Regions from separate parts of the Azospirillum ramasamyi genome, predicted to be linked through region 2. Evidence: riboswitches for the same ligand, from Rfam matches in the RefSeq annotation. Region 2 holds a riboswitch; each other region holds the start of a gene.

Region 1 (10,400 bases), on a different replicon from region 2:
ACATCAACGACCGGTCGAGCTTCGAACGGATCTATGACCGCCATACCTTCGAACGGGATGCAGCGTCGAACGCGCGCAGCAAATCGACGGTCGTCCATGGCGTGAAGATCCTCTCCGCGCCCGATGCCGATGGAAATGTCGAGATCTCCCGCGCTTCGCACCATGTGGCGGAAGGGAACCCGGAAGGGGACACCATCTTCGTCCCCGCCTTCAGCCTTCACGACTCCACCGCCGCCGACGGCAACACCTATGCCGGCTCGGTCGCGCCGGTGGGGAACGGTTCAGGCCAAGCCGCCGACGAATACCGGAGCTTCATCGACGATGTGCTGGAAGCGGCCAGAAACGGTCACTTCAAATCCGATATCGGCCGTGGCGAGGAGCGGCTGAAGGGCTTCCACGGCGGCTGACCGGCTATCCGGCAGACGGCCCCCGGCGTCGATCGCCGCCGTCTGCCGGTGCCATAGGAAGGGCCGATGGGGGCCGATAAGGGGATCAATCGCGCCCCCACAGCCGGCGTTCGCCCAGATCCTCGCCGCGCTGGCGCTCCAGCGCCTGGGAATAGCGGCGCAACGCGAAGGATTCAGTCACATAGCCGATGATGCGGCGGTCGGTGGGGGAGGACAGCACCGGCAGCGCCTCCACCTCCGCCGTGCCGAAGCGGTTCAGCACGGTGCGGGCATCGTCGCCGGGCATCAGAACGGCATCCGCCATGCTGGCGAGCGCGCCGACGGGAGTTTCGGTGGCTTTCGCGTCCTGGTCGGGGTCATGGACCTGCGACATGTCGATCAACCCGGCATATCTGCCGGATTCGTCGACCGCGAACACCGTCTTGGTGGAGCCCAGCGGGTAGAGGCGGCGCAGCGCCTCCACCGTCAGGGTGGCGGGCACCGTCTTGGCGTCGCGCCGCATCAGCCGGAAGGCCGTCAGTTCCGACAGCCAGCCGATGTCGTAGGCGCCGCGGATCGGCACGCCGCGCAGGTGGAAGCGCCATGTGGCGAAGGAATAGCCGAAGGCCTGCCGCACCACGGTGGTGGACAGAACCACACCGATCAGCACGCCCGACGCCGCCCATAAGTCCTGCGTCGTCTCCAGAACCAGCAGCACCATGGTGACCGGGGCGCCGACGACGCCGGCGGCGACCGACCCCATCCCGACCAGCAGCAGGAGCCCGCCGTCGATCCCCAGTTCCGGCAGGAAACTTGCCGTGGCGACGCTCAGCAGGCCGCCGAACAGCCCGCCGATGAACAGGGAGGCGCTGAACAGGCCGCCGCGGAACCCCGAGCCCAGCGACACGGCGGAGGCCAGGATCTTCGCCACCAGCGTCAGGGCCAGCGCCAGCGCGCCGCCCGCCAGTTCGGGCGGCACGGCGCCGGGGCCGCTGCCCATCACCGCCGGCACCGCCAGCGCCAGCCCGCCGACCATCAGCCCGCCGACCGCCGGGCGCATCCAGCGCGGGACCGGCAGGCGCTTGAAGCCGCGCTCCGCCACCGTCACCGCCTGCATGGCGAAAATGCTGAGCCAGCCCGCCAGGAAGCCGACCACGCCGCAGGCGGCGTAATCCCAGCCGGCGATCTCCACCGGCCGGCCGAGCGCCAGCGGCACCTCGCCGCCGGTCAGCAGGCCCGATGCCGCCACCCCCAGCACCGCCGCCGCGCCCACGGGGGCCAGCACCGCCAGCGTATAGCCGCCCAACACCAGTTCGAAGGCATAGAAGGCGCCGGCCAGCGGCGCATGGTAGGCCGCCGCGATGGCCGCAGCCGCCCCGCAGCCGACCATCGTGCGCAGATCGGCGCGGCGCAGCCGCAGCCGCTGCCCGAGGGAGGAGGCGAGACCGGCGCCCGCCTGGGTATAGGCCGCCTCCATGCCCACCGACGCGCCCGAGGCATTTGACAATGTGGTCGTCACCGTCAGGCGCAGGCTGTCGATCAGCGACATCTTGCCGCCGTAGAGCGCGTTCGCCTCCACCGCGTCGACGATGTCGTTGGGTCGCCAGCGCCGCACCAGCATGGCCAGGATGCCCAGCAGCAGCCCGCCCGCCACCGGCACGGCCAGCGTCCGCAGCAGGTCGGGCACCCCCTGCCCCAGCTTCTCCCCATCCGGCAGGCCGAAGGCCAGCGCCTGCAGAAACAGGACCGCCTCGTGCAGCGCCCCCACCGCCAGCCCGACCACTCCGCCGACGAGGCAGGCAAGCGCCACCACGGCCAGCACGCTGTTGCGCACGCTCCAACGGTCGGACATGGTGGTCGCGGCCGACGCGTCGAGCGCCGCATGAGAATCGCTGCCGGCGCGGGCGTTTTCGCCCACTCCGTCGATCGAAGCTGAATTGTCCGGCATGATCACGCTGACTGATGGCCCATCCGTCCTTGGACAATGGGCCGGACGGGCGAGTGTTCCGTCAGGACTTGCCGGGCTGCGGTTTCGCCTGCGGTTTCACCGTCGCCGGAGCGGAATCCGCCTGCGCCGCGGCGGGAGCGTCAGCGTTGGGAGCGGGCTCGGCTGCCTGGGGAACCGCCGGCGCGGCGGCGGGAGCGGTGCCGGCGCGGCGCAGGACCTGGGTGAGGTTGTCGCTCACCTTCTCGGCCAGTTCCACGTCCGGTTCGGCCGCCTCGTGGAAGATCACGGTGAACAGGCGGCGCTGCGACAGCAGGAAGTTCAGCGTTACGTGCAGCTTGCCCTGGGGCATGGCGCATTCGACCGAGCCGGTGCGCAGCCAGACCGAACCGGCCTGTTCGGACGGGTTCAGGTTGACCGTCGGGGTGCCTTCGCACCGCTGCTTCATGGCGTCGGCGAAGCCGTCCGACAATTCGTCGATCCTGGCCTCCTCACCCACCGCGCGCTCGCGGATGCCGCCGACGATGGGGCCGAAGCGCCAGGCGACGTCGGCCGGGCGGCGCTCCTGCGGGATCCTGTCCATCGGCACCAGTTCGGCGTCATGCACGCCCGCCGCGGTCAGCAGGCTGTCCAATCCTTCCGGCAGGCGGTTCTTCTTCTCCGCCGGGCGGCCGGCTGCGACCTTGATCGGCGGGACGTTGCCGCCCTTGTCGACGCAGGTTCTCAGGTCGCCCAGCACCTTCTTGGTGCCGGACAGCTTGAAGGCGATGCGGTCCGTCGCCGACGACACCATCAACTCGCTGCCGCCCATCAGGGCGTTGACCAGTTCCTCGTCCTTGCCGTTGGACACCACCAGCATGTCCGGCTGAGAGGCGATGGCGACCCGTTCGCGCTTCAGCTTCTTGTCCACCTCGATGGTGACCGGCCATTCGCCGCCCTTGGGCAGGTCGGCGCCGGGGATGCCGATGCCGATGTTGGTCTCGCCCCTGGGGCTGCGGGCGAACATCAGCACATGGCCGGTGGTGAATTCCCCCTCCGCCACGCAATAGGCGAAGCTGCCGTCCTTCTTCTTGGCGGCGCCGCCGTTCCAGCTTTCGATCAGTTCGCCCGGCCCATCGGGCTTGTCCGGGGCCGCGGTAGCCTGCTTGTCGCCGGGCCTCTCACCCGGCGCCGGTCCGCCGGGGACCACGATCTCTGCCTCGGGCACCGGCAGGCCGTAATAGGCGGCAGGCGGAATGCCCGGCTCGACCGGCACCAGTTCGGCCATCGCCGGCGCCGCCGCCACACCCAGCAGGAGAAGCGCGGACAGCGAAGCAGCGTAACGGGCGGTCATGACGAGGTAATCCATGGATGGTTATGGCGGCGAAGCTATCCGCGCCCGCCCCCCTCCGCAAGCCCAACCGCCCGTCCTGTTGCAGGAGGCCGACACCTGTTGCACAGGACACGCAGCGGATTTGCCTTAAACGCCGAAGAACGCATCGCGCAGCGCCTCTTCCGACAGCGCCGCCACCGGCCCGTCGCCCACCACCCGGCCCAGCCGCAGCAGGACGGCGCGCGGGGCGACCGCCAGGGCACGCGCCGCGCTCTGCTCGGCCAGAAGCACGGCGGTGCCGGCGGAGGAGATGCGGCCGACCGCGGCGAAAACCTCGTCGGCCAGCTTGGGCGACAGGCCCAACGACGGTTCGTCCAGCAGCAGCAGGCGCGGCCGCCCCATCAGCGCACGGCCAAGGCTCAGCATCTGCTGCTGCCCGCCGGACAGGCGCCACGCGCTTTCCCGGCTCTTGGCCGCCAGATCGGGGAACAGGGCGAAGACACGCTCGACATCCCGCGCGCGGTCACGGGCGGCGGGCAGGCCGGCCACTTCCAGATTGTCGCGCACGCTCATGCCGGGGAAGACCCGCCGCCCCTCCGGCACATAGCCGATGCCGCGCCGGACCCGCGCCTCCGTCGCCAGCGGGCCGAGATCGGCACCGTCGAAGCTCAACTCCCCACGCGCCGGCACGAGGCCGAGCAGCGCCTTCAGCAGCGTCGATTTCCCGGCCCCGTTGGCGCCGAGCAGCGCCACCGTCTCTCCCGCCGCGACGGTCAGCGACACGCCGTCGAGCGCCGTCGCCCCGCCATAGCCGGCGGTCAGGCCGCGGACGGACAGCAGCGCGCCTGCATGACTTTCACTCATTGCGACTTTCACTCATTGAGCGTCACCCGCCCGGCCCAGATAGGCCGCCGCCACCACCGGATCCCGGCGCACCCCGCCGGCCGGGCCGTCATAGATCACCCGCCCGCGGTCGAGGCACAGCACCCGGCCGGCCAGCGGCAGCAGGAAGCCCATGTCATGCTCCACCAGCAGGACCGCCATCCCCTCCCCCGCAAGGTCGCGCAGCAACGCGGCCAGTTCCGCCTTCTCGCCATCGGTCAGCCCGGCGGCGGGCTCGTCGAGCAGCAGGACGGCCGGCCGGCGGACCAGGGCGCGAGCCAGCTCCACCCGCCGCCGCAGCGCCGCCGGCAACCCGTCGCAGCTCTGCCCGGCAAGATCGCCGACGCCCAGCCGGTCGAGCGCCCAGCGGGCATGCGCCTCCGCAGTCGCCGCATCGGGATCGAAAGCCAGCCGGGCGGCGGCCACCGCCTCCAGCACGCCGGCCCCTTCCGGCAGGGTCGCCGCCTGGAAGCTGCGGGCCAGTCCGGCACAGGCCAGCCGGTCGGCGCGGGCACCGGTGACGTCCCGCCCGCCGAGCCGCACCCGCCCGGAATCCGGGCGCTCCAGCCCCGACAGCAGGTTGATGACCGTGGTCTTGCCCGACCCGTTGGGGCCGATCAGCCCGGTGATGCCGCCCGGCCGCAGTTCCAGCGACACGCCGTCCACCGCCCGTACGCCGCCGAAGGACTTGGCAAGCCCCTCCACCGTCAGCCCGTCCGCCGATGCGGGTGGCCGGGGCGGTTCGCGCGCCTCAGGCAGGGCGCGGGCGTTGCGGCCGAACAGGCGCCCGGCGGCGCGGTCGAGCAGTCCGGTCAGGCCGTCGGGCGCCAGCAGAATGGTCAGCAGCAGGGCCATCCCGTAGACCACCAGATAGCCGCGCTCCAGGAAGCGGAACCATTCCGGCAGATGCAGCAGCAGCACCGCGCCCAGCACCGCGCCGGCCATCCGCCCCCGCCCGCCGACGATGGCGATGGTGAGGATGGAGACCATGACCGGGAATTCCAGCACCTCCGGCGAGACGACGCGCTGGGTATGGACCGCCAGCGCCCCCGCCGCTCCGGCGAACAGGGCGCTGATGCCGAAGGCGGTCAGCCGCAGCCGCCCGACGTCGAGCCCCAAGGTTCCCGCCGCCAGAGGATCGTCGCGCAGCATCGTCAGCGACCGGCCGAGCCGCCCGCGCGCCAGCAGCCACCCGACCAGTCCGCCCAGCGCCACCAGCCCCCAGACCAGCGCCGCCATCGGCAAGCCGCGCGGCACCGTCCAGCCGAACAGCACCACCGCCGGCACCCCGGCCAATCCGTTGGAGCCGCCGGTCAGCTCCGGCAGGTTGACCGCAAGCAGATGAAGGACCTGGGCGATGCCCAGCGTCGCCAGGGCGAAATAATGCGACTCCAGCCGCAGCACCGCCAGCCCGATCGGCAGCGCCAGCAGCAGCGGCACCAGCATCGACAGCGGGAAGGTCGCCTCGAAGCCAAGCCCGTAGCGGCTGCCAAGGATGCCCGTCACATAGGCGCCGACGCCGAAGAAGGCGCCCTGCGCCAGAGACAACGCGCCGCCAAGGCCGAAGACGATCTGGAATCCGAAAGCCGCCAGCGCATAGACCCCGGCGACGGTCAGGACGCGCAGGCCGTAGGGCGAGGCGAAAGCGAGCGCGTAGACCAGGAGAGCGAGGGCGCCTGCGAACAGCGCGATACTCTCCGCCCCGACGAGCCTTCCTCTCCCCCCCGGGGAGAGGGTTGGGGTGAGGGGGATGCATGGCAAGGACCGCTCAGCCACGGCGCCGCACCGCTTCGCCGAACAGGCCCTGCGGGCGCAGCACCAGGATCGCCAGCAGCGTCAGGTACAGCGCGCCCAGCGCCACCGGATACGACAGCACCGACGACACCCCCACTTCGAACAGCGCGATCAGCAGCGCCCCGACCACCGCCCCCGGCACGGAGCCCCAGCCCCCGATGGTCACCGCGATGTACGCCTTCAAGATCAGGTCCCCGCCTGCGGTCGGGGTGACGAAATAGCGGTTGGCCAGCAGCAGCCCGGCCGCCCCGGCGCAGGCGGCTCCGATGGCGAAGGTCACCAGGATCATCGCGGTGACGGGGACGCCGCAGGCCCGCGCCATCTCGGGGTCCTGCGCCGTGGCGCGCAGCCGGCGACCCAGCTGCGTGCGGGCGAACACCCATTGCTGCGCGCCGATCAGCAGCGCCGCCACCGCGACGATGGCGAGTGACTGCTCGGGAACCGCCAGCCCGCCCAGGTAAAGCGTGTTGTCGCCGAACAGCGGCGGCGCGGCGCGCGGTTCCGGCCCGAACAGGATGGCCGCGCCGTTCTGCAGGATGATGCCGATGGCGATGGTGCTGATGAAGACCGACACCGGCGGCCGGCGGCGCAGCGGCAGATAGGCCGCCAGCGCCAGCAGCAGCCCGAGCGCCGCCATCAGCGCCAGCACCACCGGCAGCAGGGCGATGCCCGGCAGCGGGATCAGCGGCGCCAGCGCCACCGCCAGCAGCCCGCCGGCCATCACAAGGTCGCCCTGGGCGAAATTCACCGCCGAGGTGGCGTTGAGCACCAGCACGAAGCCCAGCGCCACCAGGGCATAGGCCGCCCCCAGCGCGACGCCGTTGACCAGCAGTTGAAGCGCCGCCATCCGCTCACTTCGCCGCGAGCGCGGGGTTGTCGTACCGCTTCGCCACCACCGGCACGCGGCTGGTCCCGTCATAGCAGACGATGACGGCGGAATGGGCCATGTTGCCCTTGCCGTCGGATTTGTAGGTCATGGCGAGGCCCTTGAAGGTCTCCGTCGACAGCGTCTTGGCGATGGCATCCGGTGTGCGAGCGCCGGCCTTCACCGCCTCCAGCACCATGGTCATGCCGTCATACTGGCCGAGCGCGAAGGCGTCCGGTTCCTTGCCGAAGGCGGCGCGGTAGGAGTCGGTGAACGCCTTGACCTCCGGCGTGTCGCCGGAAATGGGCGAGGCCGCGGTCTCGGCACAGACGCCCTTCAGCTCGGCCGGTTCCAGCAGGGCCGCGGTGCTCGGCTGATGCATGGCGGAGCCGGCGACGATGGGCACGGCCACCCCGCTGGACGACGCCTGCCGCAACAGCAGGGCGGTCGGGCCGGAATGCAGATGCAGCACCAGCACGTCGGGCTTGGCGGCCAGCGCCTTGGTCAGAACCGGCAGCAGATCCTTGGCCGCCGGGTCCACCCCCTCCTCGAACACCGGGGTGACGCCCAGCTCCTTGAAGGCGGCGTCGAGATGCGCCTTGCCGCTCTGCCCATAGGCGGTGGTCTGGTAGATGACGGCGGGCTGCCGCTTGCCCAGTTCCTCCACCACATAGCGGGCATGGGCGGCCTTGGTCACGGCGTCGCCGGGGAAGAAGCGGAAGACCCAAGGGTTGCCCTGCTCGGTGATCGAGGCGGTGCCCGACACGGTGACCAGCGGCAGCTTCAGTTCCTCCGCCAGCGGCAGCATCGCCAGCATCTGGGTGCCGAGCATGCTGGCGGCGACCGCCCCGACCGTGCCGCGGCCGGCGGCGCGCTCCAGCGCCGTCACCGCCGCTTCGGGCGAGGTGCCGGTATCGACGATGTCGGAGGCGATGGCGACGCCGGCCGGGGTCTGCTGCAGCGCCAGCACCGCACCGTTGCGCTGGCTGGTTCCCTCCAGCGACAGGAAGCCGGTCAGCGGCACCAGCACCGGAAAGGACAGCGTGTCGTCGGCCCGTGCGGCGGACGACAGGCAGGACGATGCGGCCAGCAGGCCGATCAGAAGAGGAAGCGCGCGCCGCATGACCAAACTCCTTCCACACGCGCCGGCAAGCGGAGCGACGCGGAGGGGACGGGGCGTTTGCGGCGATTCCGTCGGGTTCCGGTCGGCTCCCTTCGCCGGCATGACCCGGATCAGGTTCGATGGGTGTTGTCTCAGCCCGCGCATCCGCCGATCCGGCATCCGCACGGGCACCCCAGCCGTGAACAGGCGGCGAGAGTGTCGCCGCCGGGCCTGTCCTGTCAAGAACCCAGCCGGCGGCGCGCCGCCATGGTTTCACGATGCAGGATGTAGAGCCCGCTGCCGATGATGACCATTGCTCCGGCCAGAACCGGCGCGGTCGGCAGGTCGCCGAACACCAGCCAGCCGAACAGGCTGGCCCAGAGCATGCCGGTATATTCGAAGGGCGCCACCACGGCCGGCGGCGCGCGGCGGAAGGCCTGGGTCAGCAGCACCTGTGCCCCGGCGCCGATCGCCCCGACCAGCGCCATCAGCCCCAGGGCCGCGGCGGTCGGCGCCGTCCAGACGGGAATGGTAAGCGCACCGCTGACCACCGTCGTCGTCAGCAGCAGATAGAGCACGATCGACGCGCTGGTCTCCGTCCGCGACAGCCCGCGCACCGCCAGCGCCGCCAGCGCATAGAACAGCGCGGCGCACAGCCCCACCAGCACCGGCACCAGCGGCGCCCCGGTGGACGGCTGCGCCATCACAACCACGCCGCCGAACCCGACCACCACCGCGGCCCAGCGCCGCCAGCCCACCGGCTCCCCCAGCAGCGGCGCCGACAGCGCCGTGATGAACAGCGGCCCGGCGAAGCTCAGCACATAGACGTCGGCCAGCGGCAGCTCGCGGAACGCATAGAAGAAGCATCCCATGGAGATAAGGCCGGCGAAGGCCCGCCAGACATGCCCCCAGGGCCGCCGCGTCCGCATCGCCGCGATCCCGCCGCCGCGCCACAGCGTGTAGCCGCCGACCAGCAGCAGGGCGACCAGGGAGCGCACGAACATCAGCTGCGGCACCGGGTAGTCCGCGGTCAGGAGCTTGATCAGCGTGTCCATCGCCGCGAACAGCAGGATCGCGCCCAGGAAGCAGCCAACGGCATAGGGAACCGAATCGGCTTCGGCAGGCAGCAGGTCGGCGGTCTCGGCGTCGGTCATCGGATCGGTTCGAAGCGGCAATTGCGGAAGCCGCCCACATTATGGGCAATTCCGCCGGCGTCCCAATGCCGCAACCGCAGGTCTGATAGGCGCGGGATTTCGGCGGGGATCGGGCTTCGAACGCCTTCTCCTCACCTCACCGCGTCAGCACCATCACCAGCCGCTCGACCGGCACATCGTTGACCAGATGCGACGCGACGATCTCGTCGATGTCCTCCGGCGTCTCCGGCCGGTACCAGACGCCTTCGGGATACACCACCATCAGCGGCCCGGCGGAGCAGAAGCCGAGGCAGCCCGTCAGCGCCATGCCGACATCGGCAAGGCCCTTGCCCTGGATTTTGTGGTCCAGCCGCTGCCACAGCGGATGCGCGCCCTTGGCGGCGCAGCTGCCGCGCGGATGGCCGGGCGGGCGTTGCTGGGCGCAGCAGAACACGTGGTGGCGGAAGGTCCGCGGCAGATCGAGCGGCATCGGGCATGCTCCATAACCATAATTTTCATATGGGTAAGAAGCATGCCAGAATGCTGCGCCGCGGCAAGACTTTTCGTAACGCCTCCAAATACCCATGCCTGCTGAGTTTTCCGCGTGACGAAATGCTTGGTCAGCAACGGGGTTGAAGGTTAAGAATCCTCGCCAAGGGGCAATCCAGGAGACGCCGGTGCTGCTGAGCGGATCGGGAAAGGGTCAGCCGGGCGCCGTGCCGGGTTGGGTCGGGTATGCGCTGCTGCCGGTTCTCAACCTCGTCGCCGCCTTCGTGCTGTCGGGGCTGGTGATCCTGGTGATCGGCGAGAACCCGGTGGACGTGCTGTCGCTGCTGCTGACGGAAGCTTTGGGCTACCCGGAGGCGATCGGCTACACGCTCTACTACACGACCAGCTACATCTTCACCGGGCTGGCGGTGGCCATCGCCTTCCATTGCGGGCTGTTCAACATCGGCGGCGAGGGGCAGGCCTATCTGGGCG
Region 2 (10,400 bases):
AGCGGATTACTTCACCACCACGGCATACCGGTCGACCGGCGCCACTTCCTTGATCAGGCCGCGCGCCTTCAGGAACTCGGCGAAGCGGGTGTAGCGCTCGGCATCCAGGGCGGTCGGGCTGTGGGAGAAGCGCCGCAGCGTATCGGCCCAGGCACGGCGGTTGAGTTCGTCGTTCAGTTCCGGCCGACCCTTGACGAAGGCCGCCTGCGATTCCTCCGGGTGGTTCAGGATGTAGAGCGTCGCACGCTCCACCGCCGCCAGGAATCGCTTGAAACGCGGGTCGTTCGCCTTGTCCTTGTGGGCGACCAGGATCAGCTCGTCATAGGGCGGCACCCCTTCCTCCTCCGGGTAGAAGGCGCGGCCGGGCTGCTTCTCGATATCCAGCTGGTTCAGTTCGAAGTTCCGGAAGGCGCCGACCACCGCATCGACCTGGCCCGACAGCAGCGAAGGCGACAGCGAGTAGTTGACGTTCACCAGTTCCACATCCTTCAGGCTCAGCCCGTGCTTCTCCAGCATGGCGCCCAGCAGCGCATCCTCGAAGCCGGCGATGGAGAAGCCGATCTTGCGGCCCTTCAGGTCCGTCAGCGTCTTCACCGGCCCGTCGCGCAGCACGACGACGGAGTTCAGCGGGGTCGACACCAGCGTGCCGACGCGGACCAGCGGCAGCCCTTCGGACACCTGCAGGATCAGCTGCGGCTGGTAGGACACGGCAAGGTCGGCGCCCCCGGCGGCGACCAGCTTCGGCGGGTCGTTGGGGTCGGCCGGTGCGGTCAGCGTCACCTCCAGCCCGGCATCCTTGAAGAAGCCCTTCTCCTGCGCCACCACCAGCGGGGCGTGGTCCGGGTTGACGAACCAGTCCAGCATCACGGACAGCTTGTCCTGGGCCAATGCCGGAAGCGCGGTCATCAGGCCGGCTGCCATCAGGCCGGCGGCGAACAGGTGCTTCATCGGGTTTTCTCCCCCTTCAAGGATTGGCGTCTTCGGCCGGTTGGGTATCGGGTTGCCAGGGCAGGGCGCGGCGGGCCAGCGCATCGACGGCGGCATAGAGCGTCACCGCGAACAGCCCCAGCACCAGCACGGCGGCGAAGAGAAGGTCGATCTGCATGCGGGCGTTGGCGTGCAGCATCAGATAGCCGAGGCCGGAGGACGACCCCACCCACTCGCCGATCACCGCGCCGATGGGCGCCACCGCAGCTGCAACCCGAACGCCGGACCAGAAGGCGGGCAGGGCGGCCGGCAGGCGGATCCGCCACAGGATGGCGGCGGGCGAGGCGCCCATGGTGCGGGCAAGGTCGAGCCAGCCGGGATCGGTGCGGCGCAGCCCGTCGAACAGGGCGGTCGTGACCGGGAAATAGATGACCAGCACCGCCATGGCGATCTTGGACGCCATGCCGTAGCCCAGCCACAGAACCAGCAGCGGCGCCAGCGCGAAGACCGGAATGGCCTGGCTGACCAGCAGAAGCGGCATCAGCCAGCGCCGCGCCGTGCGGAACCGCGCCAGCAGCAGCGCGCTGACCCCGCCCAGAGCCACGCCGGCCACCAGCCCGACCAGGATCTCGGTCAGGGTGGTCAGCCCATGGCTCCACAGCAGGGGCGCCTGCCGCCGCATTGCGTCGGCCACGGCCAGCGGACCGGGCAGCAGATAGCGCGGCAAGCCGGTGGCCCAGACCAGCGCCTGCCAGCCGGCGACCAGCACGGCGAGCGTGACCAGGGCGCGCAGCAGCGCCCTCATTCCGCCAGCCTCCGCAACAGCTCCGCCTGCAGCGCCAGCAATCCGGGGTCGTCGACCCGGCGCGGCACCGGGCCCGACGGTTCCAGAGCCGGCCCCATGACGGCCGGGCGGCCGGTCATCACATGCAGGCGGTCGCCGATGCGCAGCGCCTCCAGCGGGTCGTGGGTGACCATCAGCACCGTGCGGCCGGCCAGCGTCTCCGCCGCCGTTTCCTGCAGCCGCAGCCGCGTGATGGCGTCGAGCGCGGAGAAGGGCTCGTCCATCAGGACCAGCGGCTTGTCCTCCATCAGCGTGCGGGCCAGCGCCACCCGCTGCCGCTGCCCGCCGGACAGGGCGGCCGGACGGTCGCGCTCCCGCCCCGCCAGACCGACGCGGTCGAGCAGCGCGCGGGCACGCTCCACCCGCGCGGCATCGGGACGCCGGTGGCGCAGACGGTCGCCCAGAAGGACATTGTCCAGAACGGTCAGCCAGGGCAGCAGCAGATCCTGCTGCGCCATGTAGGCGATGCGGCCGGGCAGGGGGTGTCCGTCGCCGGTGGTGACGCGGGTCGGAGGCTCCGGCTCCGCCAGGCCGGCGAGGATGCGCAGCAGCGTGGTCTTGCCGACGCCGCTCGGCCCCAGCAGGCAGGTGGTCCGCCCCGCCGGCAGATCGAGCGTCAGGTCGGAGAACAGCAGCGTGCCGCCGAAGGTCAGCCGCGCTCGCGAGACGGTCACCGAAAGCGGCGTCATCGCCGGCATGGACGCGAGGACGGGCGCGGGAAGGGCGATGATGCGGAGAAGGTGCGCTTGCGGTCTGCCATCACTGATCCCTACGCCGGCATGAACCGGATCAGGTTCCAGGGGTCGTCCCGCAACGGGACCTCTCAGCCGCCCATCGGCTCCCCCCAGTGAAGACGGCGACTATAGGCGCGGATGATCCGTGACCGCAAGCATCGGCGCAGGCGATTCCAGAGTGCGGAAGCGGAGGGGTGCCGCTTGACCGGCGCGCGGCACCGCCTAGTTTCTCACGGGACCGATGGAGATCATCCCCTGACCACGCCTCTCCGCATCCCCCTGTTCATCGGCGGCGAGATCTATCGCGGCTCGACCTATGGTCCGAAGCATCCGCTGGCGATCCCGCGCGTGTCGACGGTCATCGACCTGAGCCGCGCCATGGGGTGGCTGCAGGAGGAGGTCTATCTCGACACCCATGTGGCGAGCGAACGCGAGCTGGCGCGCTTCCACACGGCGGACTACATCGCCGCCCTGAAGCGGGCGGAGGCGGAGCAGCGGGTGGACGAGGCGACGGCGGCCCGCCACAATCTGGGCAAGCTGGAGAATCCCGTCTTCGCCGAGATGTACCGGCGGCCCGCCCACAGCAGCGGGTCGGCCCTGCAGGCGGCGCGGATCCTGGGCGACCGTCCGGCCGGGCTGGTCTATGCCCCGGCCGCCGGCACCCACCACGCGCGGCGCGACCGCGCCAGCGGCTTCTGCTATTTCAACGCGCCGGTGCTGGGCATCCTGGAACTGCTCGACCATGGGCTGGAGCGGGTGCTCTATGTCGATCTCGACGCCCATCACGGCGACGGAGTGGAGGAGGCCTTCGCCGACGACGACCGGGTGCTCACCATCTCGATCCACGAGGACGGGCGCTGGCCCTATACCGGCAAGGCGGAGGACCGGGCCGGCGGCATGGCCCGCAACCTGCCGGTTCCGCCGGGCTTCAACGACAGCGAGATGGAGCATGTGATGGAGGCGGCGGTGCTGCCGCTGGCCCGCGCCTTCCGCCCGCAGGCGATGGTGATCCAGACCGGCGCCGACGCCCTGGCCGAGGATCCCCTGAGCCGGCTGGAGCTGTCCAACCATGCGCTGTGGGAGGCGGTGGCCGCCCTGCTGCCGCTGGCGCCGCGGGTGATGGTGGTCGGCGGCGGCGGCTATAACCCCTGGTCGGTCGGGCGCTGCTGGGCCGGCATCTGGGCGGTGATGAACGGGTTCGACCCCGCCGTGTCGCCGACCGGGGAGGCCGAGGCGGTGCTGCGCGCCCTGACCTGGACCCGCGCCGCCGGCCGCAACCCGCCGGAGCACTGGTTCACCACCCTGGCGGACCTGCGGCGGCCGGGACCGGTGCGCGACGCGGTGAAGCGGGTGGCGGAGATCGCGGCATCCTGACTCATTGTCGACGGATTTCGAGCGAAGCCGCGACGTTTCGTTGACGGCATTGGATTGTTCGTTGATCCTCGAAGTTCCGCACGGGTGCCGATCCCGCCGATTTCGGCAGGTCGCGCGGCGCGGAATCCGGTAGGAGAACGGGCGGGCGGATGTCGAACACGACGCTGTTCCTGATCGCCATCGTCATCATCATGCTGGCCGCGGTCCCGGTCGCCATGATGCTGAAGGATTTCCTGCCGAACATCCTGGAAAAGAGCAGCGGTCTGGAGCAGATCGAGAACCGCGTCTATGTGCTGCATGCCGAGACGCAAGAGCTGCAGAACCGCGTCAATCACCTGGTCCAGCGCCGCAACAGCCAGTCTTCCGAACGCCACCGCCTGGAAGCCGACATCCGCAAGGCGGAGAAGCAGATCAGGGATCTGACGGATCAGCCGCCGCTGTTCGTGCATGAGGTCGGCGATCCGCAGGCCGGCCTGATGAAATTCGTCGCGACCGTCACGCAGGAAAAGGCGTCCGCCGCCGCAAGGGCCGCCGGCGACCGGGGGCCGGTCAACCCCATCTGGCGCTGCGCCAACGTGGCGGAGGTATGGGCTGCCAGCTTCGACGAGGCCAAGCAGATGGTCGACGTCGCCTTTCCCTTCAAGCTGGGCTTCCAGAAGTCGTTCATGCGCGGCGACGCGCGGTCCGGCGGCTTGAAGGAGGGCGGCATGAAGGGCGGCGGGAAGGGCGGCGTGCCCCAGGCGCCGGCGACGGCGCGGACCAAGGCCGCGTCGGCCACATCCGGCGCCGCGACATGATGATCAACTTCCTCATCATCCTGGGCATCATCGCCATCGGCGCATGGCTCGGCAACGTGCTGCTTTCGGTCGAACAGCGGGTGTCGCAGGCCCGGCAGCGGGTCCGCGGCGTCCGCAACACGCTGGACAAGCTGGACGCGACCATCCACCGCCTGCACCGCGAGGAGGAGAACCTCCATGGCGAGATCGAGGATTTGGTCCGCGAGATGGTGGAACTGCGCAGGAAGCAGGTCGAGATGCAGCACCGCCTGACCGAGGCGCAGAACCGCCGCCGCCCGCAGATCCTGATCCTGACCGACCGCCGCAACCCCGGCGACAGGGAATGGCTGGTCACCATGGTGAACCAGCAGATCGGCGAGATCGACGCCGCCCACCCGCTGGCCGTCGAATGGGCACGCGGGCGCGAGTATCTGGTCTGGGCGGAGTCGGAGCGCGAGGCGGCCGAACGTGCCAGCCGGCGGTTCAGCGCAAGGCCGGGCTATCAGGTGAAGTCGGTGGCGGCGGCAAAGGAAGACCTCTACAGCGCAAGCGCCGCCCGCAACGCGGCGGCCTGACCGGAGCGGGTCGGCAAAGAGAAAGCCCTTCTCCCGCGGGGGAAGAAGGGCCTTGGAGAGCGGACGGTTCGGCCGGAAGGCTCAGCGCGCCTTGGCGGTCGCCGGGGTCTGGCGGAAGGCGTCGTGCAGGTAGGGCGACAGCGCCAGACGCATGTTGCGCAGCCATTCATGGATGATGATCAGCGACCGCGAGGCGACGGGCGGGGTCATGCCCAGCTTCACCAGATCCTCGCGGGTCATCGTCGCCACCTGATCCAGCCGGTGGCCGGTCAGGCGCGCCCAGGCGGGTGCGGCGCAGGGCGACATGGAGATCACCTGCAGCCCCTCGCGCTCCACCATCTCCGCCTTGCGGCGGGCGTACTGGCTGTCCTCCAGCTGCGAGAAGGGGCCGGAGAAGCCGTTCTCCACCAGGACGCGCTTGGCCTTGGGTGCGATGGTCGCCACCCGCTCCAGCGTGGTCATGCCGGTGGACAGCGAGGCGAGATCGACGGTCACCGGGACCATGAAGGTCAGCCGCTCGCCGTCGCCGACATAGTAGTCGAAGCCCGACACCTCGGCCCAGTTGAAGAACCACTGCGAGATGTTGCCGCCGAAATCATACAGGCGGCCGCCGCGCTGCAACTCCGGCCCGATCAGATCCCAGAACTCGTAGAAGCCGTCGCCCGACCCCATCATGTTCATGAAGTCCTGGGTGATGCGGCGGTGTTCGACCACGTCCGGGCCGAACAGGCGGGCGAGTCGCTCGTTCACCTCGTACTCGACGACCTTCAGCTGCAGGCCTTCCAGCATGGCGGTCGCCATCAGGTGATGGGACAGCAGCGTCTTGCCGACGCCGCCGCGGTCATTGAGGACGAAGATCGTGCCCAGCATGCGATCGCCTTTCCAGTGTACGTTTGTTGAGTCGTCTTGAAGCATCGGGGGGGACATCAGGGTGCCGGTGTTCTGCGCGGCCGCCGTGGACGTCGGTTGGGGAGCCGGCCGCGGGGCCGGCTCGGGTATTGGTTCCGGTATCGGCTCGGACACCGGTTCGGGAATCGGTTCGGGGGCCGGAGCCTCTTCCGCCTCGTTCTCTGAAGCGGCTTCCGGTTCCGGGGCGCCGGCTTCCGCCGCCGGTTGATCCTCGGCCTCCGCCGCCGGAGCAAACAGGCTCGGGGCAGGGGCGGGGGGTTCGGAGGAGGGTTCGGAGGCGGAGTCAGCCGATGCCGGCTCGTCTTCAGGTTCCTCATCCGGCTCCTGGACGGGAGCAGCGTCAACGGACGCCGCGGCCTCGTCGGCATGATCGGAGTCGGCAGCCTCGGCGGTTTCGGCAGCCTCTTCGGACTCTTCGTCCTCGCCCTTCAGCCCGGCCGACAGGGCGGCCTCGTGGACGGCGGCAAGCGTTTCGGCCGGCATTGCCGCGGCGGCAGCGCCATCGTCGCCGGCCGCCTCGCCGCGCCCCTCGTTCCCGACCAGGAAGAAGGCCGAACGCAGGGTTACCGGCGAAATCGGCTGGCTGTCGCGGGCGGTGATGCCCAGCTTCGCCAGCAGGTCGGAGATTTCGGCCCAGGACAGGCCGCGTTCGCGCATCAGCCCGATATCGGCATAGCTTTCGCGCACCGCCTGCATGGCGCTGCGGTTGCCAGCCGGGCGATCGGCAAGGAGCCGTTCAAGTTCCGAGCGATCGATCGACACCTTATGGGATTCCGGCAAGATGAAATGGCGGCGGGGAGCCGCCTGGACGTTGGATCACAAGGAATCCATTCCCCTGGGGCCGAAAAAATAGTACAAGCGGCCATCACGCGCAAACGGTTTCCAAACGACATCAACGGCGCTAAACATCGCTCTCCGCCATGAGGCGCCGGCCGTGACGTTGCGGCAACTTCGCCGACGCTCGGCGGACCGCGCCATGACGTTAGGCAGTTGGAACAGCGGCAGTTGGAAGCACGGCTTTCGGAACCGCCGTCCGGTTGCGCGGTTTGCAGTACGGGCGTCCGGCTGTTTTCGTCGCGGCGTGTGTTGTCACTGGGCTGGGCTTGGAACCGGGGTTGGGCAGGATGCCTCACGATTTTGGTTCATCACGGAACCGGCGCCCCGCACTGGGGGCGGGAATCGGTTTCCACGAGCTGCGGCAGGCCTGCGAGATCTCGGCGTTGCGCGAAGATCTGGAAAGGCTGGCCCATGAGGCGGGCGCGTTGCGTGACGGTGTGGAACAGGCCGTCGAGAATGTCCGCGACCGGTTTGCCGCCCTGAGCGCGGAGGAAATGGCCGATCCCATGGTCCTGGCCCCGCTGCTGCAACTCGCGGTGACCACCTTGCTGGAGATCCGCGAGCAGGCGCGGCAGCTCAACACCCGCACCGGCCCGCTGGCCGACGATGAACGCCCCTCCTGGCTCGGGGCCGCAGAGGCGCCACGCCTGCGCCCGTCCACGTCGCCGCCCGCCTGGGACGAGGAGTGGGATGAGGCATGGGATGAGGAAACGCCGCCGGCCCGGCCCCAGCCAATGGACTCCGTTCCGCCAGCCGACCGGCCGGCCGCACCACCGCCGGATCGGCTGACCGATCTGCCGGCCCGGCCGTCTCAAAGGGCGTTGGCGGCACCGACCGCGCCGGCGCCAATGGTCGAGCCATTCCGACCGGCAGCGGACCCGTCCACACCGCCGCCGGCAGTTTCATCCGCGGCGCCCATCCCACCGGCCGACACCCCGGCCGCATGGCTCGCCGGCGAACCGGCTCCGCCGCCGCTGCCGTCAAGGGCGAATGCGGCGCGCAGTGCCGGAACCGGCAGGCCGCGCCCGTCCGGCGGCATCGACTGGCTCGGCCCGGCAGGACGCTGACCATCTCCTTGGCATCGCCGCCCAAGGCTCACCGACTCGAGGTGATGCGTTTCTGCACCCATTGGCGAAAAAGGTCGGATTCTGAACGATTGATCTTGCAAATTCGGGGTGTTGTAGTACAAACGGCCTATTGGTAAACATAATTTTACCAAAATTCGCCGCTTATTGCTCAACGCCACGGATCCGGAGGTCGGTCGCATGCTCAGGATCGACACCATCGCCAAACCGCAGTCGACCTACCGCACCCGCGCACCCGGCCAGCCGTTGCGCGTGATGGTGGTGGAGCATGACATGGCCGCCGCCGATGCTCTGGCGGCGGTGGTCAGCGACCTTGGCCACACCCTGTGCGGCATGGCTCGGACCGAGGCGGAGGCCGCAGAACTCGCACTGCGCGAACGGCCGGATCTGGCGCTGCTCGATGTCCGGCTCGGCGGCGGCGACGGCATCGCGGCGGCCCGGCGGCTGAAACAGGACCATGGCCTGCGCTGCATCTTCCTGTCCGGCAACAGCGACCACGGCACCATGGCCCGCATCACCGAGACCTATCCGCTCGGCGTCGTCCACAAGCCTTTCTCCCATGCCCAGTTGAAAGTGGCGCTCGATCTGGCGGCGCGGCGTCTGCGCTGACCGGATACCGGCGCCACCTCGAAGGAAACGGTTTTCCGGCGCCTGCTGCTCTGCTATATTTGTTCATGGAGTGTTCTGGTCCGGGACGGCAGGGCGAGTGCGCCTGTCCGGAGATAGCCGGGGCATTTCCGACGGCGGTTGACCGGCGTCGGTCCCTCGTGCTTCGTTGCGCGGGACCGGGGGGATGGTCGCCATTGAACAGCCGGCCCTGCGAATGGGAACCCTCGGCATCTGGATGCCTCCGCCGGGCATCCTGATGGGTCGGCATGGATGCTGGGACACTCGCGCTTAGGAGCAACGAGCGATGAATGTTTGGACGTTTACGGGACGCCTGGGCGCGGACGGCGAATTGCGCACGACCCAGAGCGGCGAGAAGGTGCTGGGCTTCCGCGTCGCCAACGACGTCGGCTTCGGCGATCGCAAGACGACACAGTGGGTCGATTGCTCCATCTGGGGCCGCCGCGCCGAGTCGCTCGCTCCGCACCTGACCAAGGGCAAGAGCGTCGTCGTGTCGGGCGAAGTGACGCTGCGCGAGTATGAGAAGCGCGACGGCACCCGCGGCGCCGGCCTGTCGGTCCGCGTGGCCGAGATCGACTTCACCGGCGGCGCCCGTGAAGAGGGTGGCGGCGGCAGCTATGGCGGCGGCGGTGGCGGCTACGAATCGCGTGGCGGCGGCAGCGGCGGCGGCGGCGGCTATGGTGGTGGCAGCGGCGGGGGCAATTACGGCGGTGGTTCGTCGGGCGGCCGCAGCGGCGGCGGCGCTCCGCCCCGTCACGAGGATCTCGACGACGAAATCCCCTTCTGAGAACGGCCCAAGACGGTCGTGCAAGGCTTCCTGCCTGAAGCCTTTGCGTTCACTACGACTTCCCGGTTTCGCGGTTCACCGGCTATGGTTTCTTTCCGCCTGTGAGCTTCCTGCCGGGAAATCCGGTAAAGAATGGCACGGCTTCCGGTCCGCATGATCGTAATGGAGGGGGAGCGACTTCCCCTCCTGAACGGTCCATACGCCGTGCTTTTCTTCCGACCGAACCCTCGACTGCTGACGATCACGTTGGATCGGATCAGAACAGGCCGAGGGCGCCGGCGTTGCGATACAGCATGTAGGCCGCCACAGCGAACAGCACTCCGGCGAAGATGTTGGTCAAAGCGCCCTTGCGTGTGGACAATCGCACCGCGGCCTTCATGCCCGCGAATCCGCCGACCACGCCGCCGGCGATGAACAGCGCCGCCACCGTCCAGTCGACCAGCCCCGAAAGCGCGTAGTTTGCCGCCGTGGTCAAGCCGAAGGCGCCGACCGAGAACAGCGAAGAGCCGATCGCGTTGAGCATGGCCATGCCGCTGCCGAGCAGGAGGCCGGGGACGATCAGGAAGCCGCCGCCGATCCCGAAAAAGCCCGACACCGCGCCGGTCAGGAAACCGATGACGACAAGCCGCGCGGCGATGGTCTTGTCGATATGCACATCGGGGTCGCCCTCGCTCCCGCGCTTCCTCAGCATGGAAACGCCGACGACGATCATCACCAGCGCGAACAGGAACAGCAGGCTCTCGCCGTTGACCGCCTTGCCGATCGTCGAGCCGACCAGCGCACCGACCACCCCGGACGCGGCGAAGGTCGCCGCACACGGCCACTTCACCGTCCCGGCCCGGGCGTGCTGGGCCAGGTTGGCGAAGGCGTTCGCGGCGACCGCCAGGGCGCTGGTGCCGATGGCGGCGTGCGGGTCCGACACGCC
Region 3 (10,400 bases), on a different replicon from region 2:
CCAACCGGCCGCCGGTGCTGGGCGAGCTTCGGGCGCTGACCCTGCTCGACCGCGCCAACCCGGAGCCGCTGTCTCCCGGCAAGCCGACCGACCCCGACGACGACCAGATCTATGCCCGCGTCACCGGCCTGCCGCGCGGCGGCACCGTCCTCGTCGGCGAGCGCAGCGTCCTGATCGGCGATTACCTGACGGTGGAGCAGCTGGCCGCCACCAGCTTCAAGCCCGACGGCAGTTTCCGCGGGGATGCCGGCGCCTTCGAATTCCTGGTGGCCGATGGCCGCGGCGGCACGGTCACCGGCACCATCCCCATCACCATAAGGCCGAGCAACCAGCCGCCGGCCGTGGTGGCGGAGCGCAAGCTGCGGGTGGCCGGCAACCCGATGGGGATCGACGTCCCGGCCGACCCGGATGGCGACGCCCTGACCGTGACCGTCACCGCCGTTCCCGACCGCGGCAGCGTCCGCAACGGCGCCGCCGTGGTGAAACCGGGCGACCGGCTGACCGTGGAGGCGCTGACCGCCCTGACCTTCGACCCGGAAGCCGCGGCGCCGGGGCCGGCCGGAAGCTTGCGCTACAGCGTCGATGACGGGCGCGGCGGCATGGCCACGGCCAGCGTGGAGGTGGAGATCGCGCCGCCGGGCACCACGCCGGTGGCGGAGTTGGAGGACAGCGTCTGGAAACGGGTCGAGGCCAGCAGGGAACCCGGCGACTATCAGGCCTTCCTGCAGTTGTTCGGCGGCAGCGGCTATGCCCCGATCGCCCGCCGCCAGATGGAAACGCTGAAACTCGCCGGCAAGCCGGCGGAGACGGCGCCCCAACCGAAGGCGGAGCAGCCGAAAGCGGACTCCAAGGCGGAGGTGGCGCTTGGCCCCGGACTGGAGCCGGCCGATCCCGGACGCTACACCGCCACCGCCGACGGCGTCCTGCGGGCGACGCCGGCCAATGCCGGCGCGCGGGTCGGCCGGGTGGCGCGCGGTGCGACGGTCCAGGTGCTGGGCCGCGTGCCGGAGGGCGGGTGGTACCGCATCGCGCTGGAGGACGGCACGCAGGGCTTCGTCGCCGCCGCGCTGCTGAAGCGCGAGCCGCCGCCCGCGCCCCGGCCGGCCGAACCCCAGGTGGCGGCAACCAATCCGCCTGCGGATCCGGCTCCGGCGGCCCCGGCCAACGGCGCGGCGCGCAACCATGGGTCCGGCAACAGTTTCCAGGACTGTCCGACCTGCCCGGTGCTGGTGCGGGTGCCGGCCGGCAGCTTCATGATGGGGAACGACAAGGGCGATCCGTCGGAGCGGCCGGTGCACCGCGTCACCATCGCCAGGCCCTTCGCGCTCGGCATGTATGAGGTGACGGTCGGAGAGTGGCGCGCCTGCATGCAGGAGGGGGGCTGCACCGACATGCCGCGCATGGCCAAGGTCACCGACATGTCGCCTGTCCATAACCTGCATTGGCAGGATGCCCAGGCCTATGTGGCGTGGCTCGGCCGCAAGACCGGACAGCGTTATCGCCTGCCGAGCGAGGCGGAATGGGAGTTCGCCGCAAGGGCCGGCACCGCCACGCCCCATTGGTGGGGAACGGGCGCGGAGGTCCAGGCCGACTGCGACGATTGCGGCGGCCCGCACGAGCATCTGGCCCCCGCCGCGGTCGGCAGCTACAAGCCGAACCCCTTCGGCCTGCACGACATGAACGGCGGGGTGGCGGAGTGGGTGGCCGATTGCTGGAACCGCAACTACCAGGGCGCGCCCGCCGACGGCAGCGCCTGGACCCAGGGCAACTGCCGCAAGCGGGTGCTGCGCGGCGGTTCCTGGCGCGACCGGCTGGAGGTGATCAACGGCACGGTGCGCAACAGCTATGATGTCGACGTGCGCTATCTCACCAACGGCTTCCGCGTCGCGCGGGAGGTGAACTGAGCGGGGTCAGCGCTGGACCGTGACGGTCGTCTGGGTCGCGCGGTTGTGCTTGCCGACGGCCATGTTGGTCGTGGTGTTCACATTGTTGACCTGCACCCCGCCCTGGGCCAGCGCCGAGGGCAGATGCGGCAGCGGCCCGACCGTGTCCATCAGCAGGTCCAGCGTCGACGGGCCTTGCGGCTTTTCGGTCTGCACAGGCGCGGTCTGCACAGGCGCGGGCTCCGGTCCGGGTGCAGGCGCGGCGGTTTCCACCGGCCCGGCGCCATCGTCGCCAAGCTGCTGCTGGCTGATGTTGCCGTCGCCGAAGGCGAAGTTCAGCGCGCTGTTGAAGTTGTTCACGATGAAGGGCGCGTCGATGAAGGTGAAGCTCGGATCGACCGGCTGCACCGGCGGCTGGCGGCTGGCGGCCAGCGACTGCCCCTTGTTGAAGCCGGCGAGATAGCCGTCGTCGCCGCGGATGCGGGTGATCGACTGCCGGTGCATGGCTGACCGGCTGACCGACGGGTTGCTGACCATCGCGCCGGGAGGAGCGCCGCGGCGGTTCGGAACCACCGACACCGGCAGGCGCGGCGTCTGGGCGAAGGCCTGCGCCATCGCCGCGCCGGGGATCGGGCCGGGCGGGAAGGCGATGCCGCCGGACACCTGCGCGGCAGCCGATCCCGCGGTCAGCAGCAGGGCGGCGACAGCCGGCAGAAGGATGTTGCGGGGCGACGTCATGGCGGGCTCCCTCAAGTCTTGTGGCCGGTATCGGTGGCCGGGCATGGGGAGCAGGATAGGTCCATTGGGGGCGCGGGCGCTGTGGCGCGGCTCACAACCCGGCGCGGATGGCCAGGCTCAGCCGCAGGATTCGGCGATTTCGTCCAGCGCGCGGGCGTCGCGGATGACGATGCAGCCGCCATCCATCCCGACCACGCCCGCGCGCTGCCATTCGTTCAGCAGCTTGTTGACGCTTTCCCGCGACACGCCGACGAGACAGCCCAACTGCTGCTGCGACAGCCTGATGTCCAGCCGCAGCCCTTCCGGCACCGGCTTGCCGAAGGCGTCGCCCAGCCGTTTCAGCGCGCGGGCGAAGCGGGAGGGTGCTTCCAGGAACAGCGTGTCCTCCAGATGTTCGCTGGTCTGGCGCAGCCGCTTGCACAGCACGCTGATGATGCGGAATGCCAGATCCGGCGTTGCCGTCAGCACCGGCATCAGCTGCGACCGGTCGAGGACCAGCAGGTCGGTTTCCTCCAGCGCCACCGCGTCGGCGGTGCGCGGCTCGCCGTCCAGCAGGGCGATCTCGCCGAACAGGCCGCCCTTGTTGATGATGCTCAGCACCAGTTCCTTGCCGTCCATGGAATGGCAGCAGATCTTCACCCGGCCGCGGATGACCGCCATCATGCTGTCGCCGGGATCGCCCTTCTGGAAGATCATGGCGCCGCGCGGGTGGTGCGACAGCCTTGCGGCGGCCGCCAGCCGGTGGCGTTCCTCGCGCTCCAGATGCTTGAGCAGGAAATGCCCGGCGAGGACGAGATCCTTGTCGAAGTTGATCCGTATCGCGGTCATGGCTGCCCCCTGGCTGACATCGCGGGCCGGTCCTCTAACCGGGGCATGGTACGCCGTCAGCCGATCCGTCCCGCACCGTCAAGGGCGGTACGTCGTTGGCAGCGCATCCGCTCCGTTCGTGTGCGGGCCGAACACGAAAAGAGCGGCCGGCGCCGGCCGGTCGCCCTTTTTGCGATGAGGGGATGGGAAACCCCACGGTCAGCGGAGGATCGCCTTGGGCGGCAGCGGCTGAGGATTCAGGGCGCGCTCGCCGCCGTAGGTGGGGCCGGGCGTGAGGCCCGGCAGAACCTTCGTGCCGCAGGTCAGGCAGGGCTGCGGCTTCGGGATGCCGGGGGAGGGCTGGAGGATGACCGGGCCGAGGGTGGTTGCCCGCGTGTGGGACATGGTCGGCGTCGCGGCGAAGGCCGGCGCCGCGGCGAGGGTGGCGAGCGTCAGCGACAGGGTCAGAAGGCGGGTCATGGCGGTGTCTCCGGTTCGGTCGGGATCAGTCAGGGGTAGGGCTCTTCTTCGTCGTCCCAATCCAGCGAGCGGGCCTGATGGCCGAAGGGGAAGTCGCGGTGATCGGAAAAGCCGCGCTGCTCCGGTGGGACGGGACGGGGGAGCAGTGGGATGTCCGTATCGGGAACGGCTTCCGACTGCTGGTCGGACGGCGTGGCGGAACAGCGGGTCCGGCCGTCCTGCGTCACGCAGTTCAGCGTCCCGGAGCCCCGCATGCAGACGGTCTTGCCGTTGACCGTCTGGCAGGCGAGGGAGACGGCCTGCGCCGGGACGGTCGAGGCCGCGTACAGAAGGGCGGGTGCGACGAGTGTCAGGATCATCGGGAACTTCGCCATCGGTGGCCTCCCGGACGAAAGAGGTGGGCAGGGGGCGGCTCAGCGGCGAAGGCCGGTCAGCGACTGGGCGGCGCTGTTGCCGAGGCCGGCGGTGACGTTGGTGCCGACCCCGACATTGGTACTGACCAGGGGGCCGCGGCCGCTGAAGTTCAGCCCGACTTGAACGCCATTGCCCTGTATGCCGAGCAGCTTCTGGCCGGCCGTGTTGCCGATCCCGGCCGCGACGTTGGTGGCGGTGCCGACATTGGTGCTGACCAGCGGGCCGACACCGTAGATGGGGGCGCCGCCCTGGAGAACGGTGCCCTGCTGCTGCGCCGAATTGCCGATGCCGGCGCCGACATTGGTGGCGTTGGCTACGTTGGTGCTGACCAGACCGGGCACCGCCATCATCGACGGCATGCCGGTGCCCGCACCGGTCCTGGGCTGCGCCAGGGCGGGTGTCGCGAGCAGGGCGGCGGCGAGGGTACCGAGAGCGATTTTGCGGATCATGGCGGGAGTTCCTTCGGTGGGGGGGAGGATTCGGGCTTCCGCGCCTCGGCTTTCTTGACCGGCCTTGTTGCCCGGCGTTGTCGAGGAAATCTTGCCCAAATGCCTGAAACGGCTCTGTGAGCTGCCCCACAACTGCGGGCGTTTTCCTCGAAAAGCTCCGGCGGGCGGGACCGGACAAAGGAACGCTCCGGCCGGATGCCGGCCGGAGCGAGGTCGGGGGAGGAAGCCGGGTGGGGGAAGGCGGTCAGCGCTGCTTGACGAGGGCGCTCTGTCCCGCCCAGTTGCCGGTGCCGGCGGACAGGTTCTGCATGGAACTGTGGTTGAAGGGGCCGACCAGCCCGCCCGAACGCTGGAGCACGGTGCCGTGCTGCAGGGCGGTGTTGCCGATGCCGGCCGCCGTGTTGCCGATATTGGCGACCGAGCCGCCGCTCAGCAGGCCGCCGCTCCTCTGCATCACCGTCGCCTGCTGGCCGGCGTGGTTGCCGATGCCCGCGGCGGTGTTGCCGACCGTCGCCATCGACCCGCCGCCGAACACGCCGCCGCTGCGCTGCTTCACGAAGGCGTCCTGGCTGGCGGTGTTGCCGATGCCGGCGGCGAGGTTGGTGACGGTGGCGACGTTCGGACCGGCGAAGGAGCCCTTGGACTTCTGCATGACCAGCGCGCTCTGGTTGGCGGTGTTGCCGATCCCGGCCGCGGTGTTGGAGATGTCGGAGATGTTCTGGGCCATCGCCGGGGCGGCGAACAGGGCGAGCGAGGCGAAGCCGGTCAGCAGGGAGGTGCGGATCATGATCTGGTCTCCTGTCTTGGGGCCGCGGGATGCGGCGTGTTGCCGATGGACAGACCCTACCCAAGCCCCGGATTCCGGGATGTGAGCCGCTCCACACCTGTCCTGCTTTTATCGATCGGCGCCGGTCCGCGCCGCACTTTCCGCTGTCCGCAATGCCGGCATCCCCGCCGTTGACAGACGGCGCGATGGTCTTCTAGGCTCCATCCCGTTCCCAGGGGAGCCTCGTCAAGGAGGCTGAGACACCCGCCGGCCCGGTCCTTCGCGTCCGGGCGACGCGGCAACCCTTCGAACCTGATCCGGGTCATGCCGGCGTAGGGATGCGGGACGAGAAGGCCTTCGAGGCCGACGCGCAGATCCATACCCCACAGGCTTGTCCCGGATTCGTTTGTTGCTCCACCGGTCGGTGCCGCTTGGAGAGAACGGGGCGGGGAGGGTGCGGTGAGCGCGATCGACGACAGCATGATCTACGACAGGGTTCTGGCCTTCATGGAGGCCGACATCGGAACCGGGGCGGCGGCCGACGAGGCCTTCAATGCCCTGGCGCTGGCGGTCTTCGCCCATCAGTTCGAGCACAACCAGCCCTATCGCCGCTTCGCCATGCAGCGCGGCCGGACGCCGCGCGGGGTCAGGAGCTGGCGCGACATCCCGGCGGTGCCGATCAACGCCTTCAAGGATCTGACGCTCAGCTGCCGCCCGGCGGAGGAGTCCGTCCGCATCTTCATGACCAGCGGCACCACCAAGGGCGGCATCCGCGGGCAGATCCACCACGCGACTTTGACGGTCTACGATCGCTCCATGCTGCTCAACTTCCGCCGCCGCTTCATGCCGGGAGAGGGGCGGATGGCGATGGGCATCCTGTTTCCGACCGAGACGGCGATGCCGAACTCCTCGCTCGCCCATTACCTGGAGCTGGCGCGGGCGGAATGCGGCACGCCGGACAGCCGCCATTGGATCGGCGAGGCGGGCATCGACACCGCCGGGCTCTATGACCGGCTGGACGCCGCAGAACGGTCGGGGCAGCCCTTCGCCCTGCTGGGCGCCAGCTATGGCTTCGTGCATCTGATGGACGCCATGGCGCGCGACGGCCGCCGCTTCTCCCTGCCGGAAGGGAGCCGCATCCTCGACACCGGCGGTTTCAAGGGCCAGTCGCGGGAACTGGAGCCTGACGAGTTCTACGGCCGGCTGGCCGAGTTCTTCGGCGTGCCGCGCCGGCTCTGCATCAACATGTACGGCATGACGGAGCTGAGCACCCAGTTCTACGACGACGGCAACGCTGTCTGCCCGTCGCTGAAATCCGGGCCGCACTGGATCCGCAGCCGCGTCGTCGATCCGTTGTCCGGCCGGGACGTGCCGCCCGGCAGCATGGGCGTGCTGGTCCACCATGATCTGGCCCATGTCAACTCCGTCGCCGCCATCCTGACCGAGGATGCCGGCATCCTGGAGGAGGGCGGATTCCGCCTGCTCGGCCGCGTCGCCGGGGCGCAGGCCAAGGGCTGCTCGCTGGCGGTGGAGGATTTCCTCGCCGCCGCGCGCGGTTGAGGGGGGAGCGCGGCCTTGGCCTTCGGCGACGAACCGGAACCGGCCGGCCATCTGCCCGGCCTGCCGCCGGACGCGGTGGAGCGGCGCGTGCTGACCTTCGGGTCGGGCGATGCGGCGCTGCGCGTGGCGGTGCCGGTGCTGGATGCCGGGCAGGTGGAGCGGGTCGCCGCGACGGTCCGGGCGGCGGCGCGCGGCTATCTGAAGACGCTGCCGACGGCGCACGTCGTCGCGGTGATCGACGCGGCGGTGCAACGGCTGCTCGACCGCGAGGATCCCTGGCGCCGCCGGGCGGAGCGGCTGTTGCCCGCCGTCACCGGCTATGATCCCGAGATGGTCAGGCTGGGGCTGACCGGCTATCTGAAGACCTTCCGCGCGCATGAGCTGCGCCGCTTCCTGGCGGAGGATTTCGCCAACCCGCTGGTGCTGGACGAGTTCCAGCCGGCGCCCAAGGGCGGCTTCACCCGCGCCTTCGGCCCCGACCTGCTGCTGCATGTCTGGGCGGGCAATGTGCCGGGGCTGCCGCTGTGGAGCCTGATCTCGGGCCTGCTGGTGAAATCCGGCACGGTCGGCAAGCTGCCCAGCGCCGAGCCGCTGTTCGCGGGCTGGTTCGCGCAGTTGCTGGCGGAGATCGACCCACGGCTGGGCGAGTGTCTGGCCGTGGTGTGGTGGAAGGGCGGCGACGCGGCGGCGGAGCGGGCTTGGCTGGCCCGGGCCGACACGGTGGTCGCCTATGGCGGCAACGCGGCGCTGGCGGCGATCCGCGACCGGGTGCCGGTGACCACCCGCTTCCTGCCCTACGGCCACAAGATCAGCTTCGCGCTGGTGTCGCGCGCCGCCCTGGACCCGCGGCGGGCGGCGGAGACGGCGCGGCTGGCCGCCCATGACATCGCCCGCTACGACCAGCAGGGCTGCTATTCGCCGCAGACCCTGTTCGTCGAGCGCGGCGGCCGGCTGTCGCCGCAGGATTTCGCCGCCATGCTCGCCCATGAACTGGCGGCGCAGGCGCGCAAGCACCCGCGCCGCGCCCTGTCGATGGCGGAGGCCGGGGAGGTCGCCGGCTGGCGCGACGGGCAGGCGTTGCGCGGCCTCGACGGATCCGGCCATCTGCTGCTGTCGGACCCGGCGGGCGGCTGGTGCGTGTCCTGCACCGACGCGCCGGACGGTCTGGTGCCGACCGCGCTGAACCGGACGATCGCCGTGGTCGCGGTGGACGATCTGGCCGAGGTGGCGGGCCGCGTCGCCCCGCACCGCGCCGTGCTGCAGACCGCGGGCATCGCCGCGCCGCCGGAGGAGCTGTTCCGGCTGGCCGGGCCGCTGGGGGCGGCGGGAGTGACGCGGCTCTGCGCGCTCGGCGCCATGACCGCGCCGGAGGCGGGCTGGCACCATGACGGCCGGTTCAACCTGCTGGATCTGGTGACGGTGACGGAGATCGAACGGTCGGCGGAAGCGCTGGCGGAGGGATTGGCCCGCTATGCCGACTGAACCGCCGGCCTTCCTGAGTTTCGAGGGCGTGCGCTTCGATTACGGCGCCGCCGCCATCGTCGACGGCGTCGACTGGGCGGTCGGCCGGGGTGCCGTTCATTGCCTGCTGGGGCGCAGCGGCTGCGGCAAGACCACGCTGCTGAAGCTGGCCGCCGGGCTGCTCGCCCCCGCCGCCGGACGGGTGCGGCTGGACGGCGCGGCGGTGCGCGGGCCGGGCGATGCGGTGGGCTTCGTCTTCCAGGCGCCGACGCTGCTGGAATGGCTGACGGTGCTCGACAATGTGCTGCTGCCGGTGACGCTGCACCGCCGCGCCACCGCCGAGGACCGCGCCCGCGCGCTGGATCTGCTGGAGCGGATCGGGCTGGCGGGGCTGTCGGGGCGGGGACCGCGGGCGCTGTCGGGCGGCCAGCAGAGCCGGGTGGCGCTGGCCCGCGCGCTGATCGCCGATCCGGCGCTGCTTCTGCTCGACGAGCCCTTCGCCGCTCTGGATGCCCTCACGCGCGAGGAGTTGCAGGAGGATCTGCTGCGGCTGTGCGCGCAGCGCGGCACCACCGCGCTGTTCGTCACCCACGACATCGCCGAGGCGGTCTATCTGGGCGACCGCGTGGCGGTGATGGCGGACGGGCGGCTGCGCCACAGCGTCTCCATCGACCTGCCGCGCCCGCGCCCGCGCGATCTGCGCTATGACCCGCGGTTCAACGCGCTGTGCCGCGAACTGCGCCACGCCATGGACGGCGCGGCCGGCGTCCTGCGGGCGGAGGCGGCGGAATGATGGCCCGCATCGCCGCGATCCTGCTGCCGCTGCTGCTTCTGGCGGGGTGGGAGGGCTATTGCCGCTGGTCGGGGATTCCGGCGCTGGTGCTGCCGCCGCCCTCCGCCGTGGGCGCGGCGCTGTGGAGCGGTCTGGCGAGCGGACGGCTGCTGCCGCATCTGGCGGTGACGGCGGCGGAGATGGCGCTGGGGCTCGGCATCGGCTGCCTCGTCGGGTTCGCCGCCGGGGTGGCGCTGGCGGAGGTCGCGGGGCTGCGCCGCCTGCTCTATCCCTATGTCATCGCCAGCCAGGTGGTGCCGAAACTGGCGCTGGCGCCGCTGTTCATCCTGTGGTTCGGCTTCGGCATGACCTCCACCGTCGCCATCACGGCGCTGATCTGCTTCTTCCCGCTGCTGGAGAACACGCTGACGGGCCTCGACCGTGTCGATCCGGCCAAGCGGGAGCTGTTCCGCATGCTGCGCGCCGGGCGCTGGCGCACCCTGACGCGGCTGAAGATTCCGTCCGGCCTGCCGGTGATCCTCGCCGGGCTGCGGGTGGCGGTGGTGCTGGCGCTGGTCGGCGCCGTGGTGGGGGAGTTCATCGGCGGGCGCCAGGGGCTGGGCGCCTCGATCATCGCCGCGCAGGGGATGATGGACACGCCGCTGATGTTCGCCCTGTTCGCGGTCATCACCGCGCTGGGCATGCTGGTGTATCAGGCCACGCTGCTGTTCGAGCGGTGGCTGCTGTCTCGACAGGCGAAAGGATAACCGGGAATGGGGCGGGGAATGGGGCTGTTTTCTCGGGCGGCGGGGATGTCCGCCCTTGTCGGGGCGCTGCTGCTGGGCGGCCTGTCGGGCGCGCTTGCCCAGGCATTGGACAAGGTGACGGTGGCGGGCTGGAGCCAGCCGATCAGCGAGATTACCAATCTGCTGGCCGAACCCGACAAGGGCTTTTTCAAGGCCAAGGGCATCGCGCTGGACTATGTGCCCGGCACCGGCGGCGGGTCGGCGATCCAGACCATGCTGACCGGCAAGGCCGACATCGCCTTCACCGATCCCGCCGCCCTCTAT

The links. Region 2 has a riboswitch for thiamine pyrophosphate ahead of DM194_RS04590 (ABC transporter ATP-binding protein). Riboswitches for the same ligand answer to the same signal wherever they lie in the genome.
Region 1: it holds a riboswitch for thiamine pyrophosphate, as region 2 does, so the genes downstream of both, DM194_RS12725 (ABC transporter substrate-binding protein) here and DM194_RS04590 (ABC transporter ATP-binding protein) in region 2, are expected to answer to the same signal.
Region 3: it holds a riboswitch for thiamine pyrophosphate, as region 2 does, so the genes downstream of both, DM194_RS20900 (LuxE/PaaK family acyltransferase) here and DM194_RS04590 (ABC transporter ATP-binding protein) in region 2, are expected to answer to the same signal.

The regions. Positions count from the first base shown of each region.
Region 1 is NZ_CP029830.1:5,892-16,291, reverse strand. Features, by position in the region: gene DM194_RS12755 (hypothetical protein) at 1-407, shown strand, start outside; gene DM194_RS12750 (chloride channel protein) at 493-2,334, opposite strand; gene DM194_RS12745 (hypothetical protein) at 2,396-3,664, opposite strand; gene DM194_RS12740 (ABC transporter ATP-binding protein) at 3,791-4,507, opposite strand; gene DM194_RS12735 (branched-chain amino acid ABC transporter ATP-binding protein/permease) at 4,520-6,286, opposite strand; gene DM194_RS12730 (branched-chain amino acid ABC transporter permease) at 6,294-7,166, opposite strand; gene DM194_RS12725 (ABC transporter substrate-binding protein) at 7,171-8,307, opposite strand; TPP riboswitch at 8,378-8,492, opposite strand; gene DM194_RS28950 (DMT family transporter) at 8,526-9,440, opposite strand; gene DM194_RS12715 ((2Fe-2S) ferredoxin domain-containing protein) at 9,577-9,909, opposite strand; gene DM194_RS12710 (ABC transporter permease) at 10,097-10,400, shown strand, end outside.
Region 2 is NZ_CP029829.1:997,356-1,007,755, reverse strand. Features, by position in the region: gene DM194_RS04600 (ABC transporter substrate-binding protein) at 7-948, opposite strand; gene DM194_RS04595 (ABC transporter permease) at 965-1,732, opposite strand; gene DM194_RS04590 (ABC transporter ATP-binding protein) at 1,729-2,445, opposite strand; TPP riboswitch at 2,520-2,626, opposite strand; gene DM194_RS04585 (acetoin utilization protein AcuC) at 2,707-3,879, shown strand; gene DM194_RS04580 (hypothetical protein) at 4,029-4,676, shown strand; gene DM194_RS04575 (hypothetical protein) at 4,673-5,230, shown strand; gene DM194_RS04570 (hypothetical protein) at 5,312-6,901, opposite strand; gene DM194_RS04565 (hypothetical protein) at 7,360-8,043, shown strand; gene DM194_RS04560 (response regulator) at 8,242-8,670, shown strand; gene DM194_RS04555 (single-stranded DNA-binding protein) at 8,975-9,475, shown strand; gene DM194_RS04550 (sulfite exporter TauE/SafE family protein) at 9,732-10,400, opposite strand, start outside.
Region 3 is NZ_CP029832.1:337,191-347,590, reverse strand. Features, by position in the region: gene DM194_RS20935 (SUMF1/EgtB/PvdO family nonheme iron enzyme) at 1-1,904, shown strand, start outside; gene DM194_RS20930 (hypothetical protein) at 1,911-2,621, opposite strand; gene DM194_RS20925 (Crp/Fnr family transcriptional regulator) at 2,739-3,449, opposite strand; gene DM194_RS20920 (hypothetical protein) at 3,648-3,908, opposite strand; gene DM194_RS20915 (hypothetical protein) at 3,938-4,282, opposite strand; gene DM194_RS20910 (hypothetical protein) at 4,322-4,771, opposite strand; gene DM194_RS20905 (hypothetical protein) at 5,016-5,558, opposite strand; TPP riboswitch at 5,762-5,894, shown strand; gene DM194_RS20900 (LuxE/PaaK family acyltransferase) at 6,018-7,097, shown strand; gene DM194_RS20895 (acyl-CoA reductase) at 7,113-8,579, shown strand; gene DM194_RS20890 (ABC transporter ATP-binding protein) at 8,569-9,351, shown strand; gene DM194_RS20885 (ABC transporter permease) at 9,348-10,097, shown strand; gene DM194_RS20880 (ABC transporter substrate-binding protein) at 10,143-10,400, shown strand, end outside.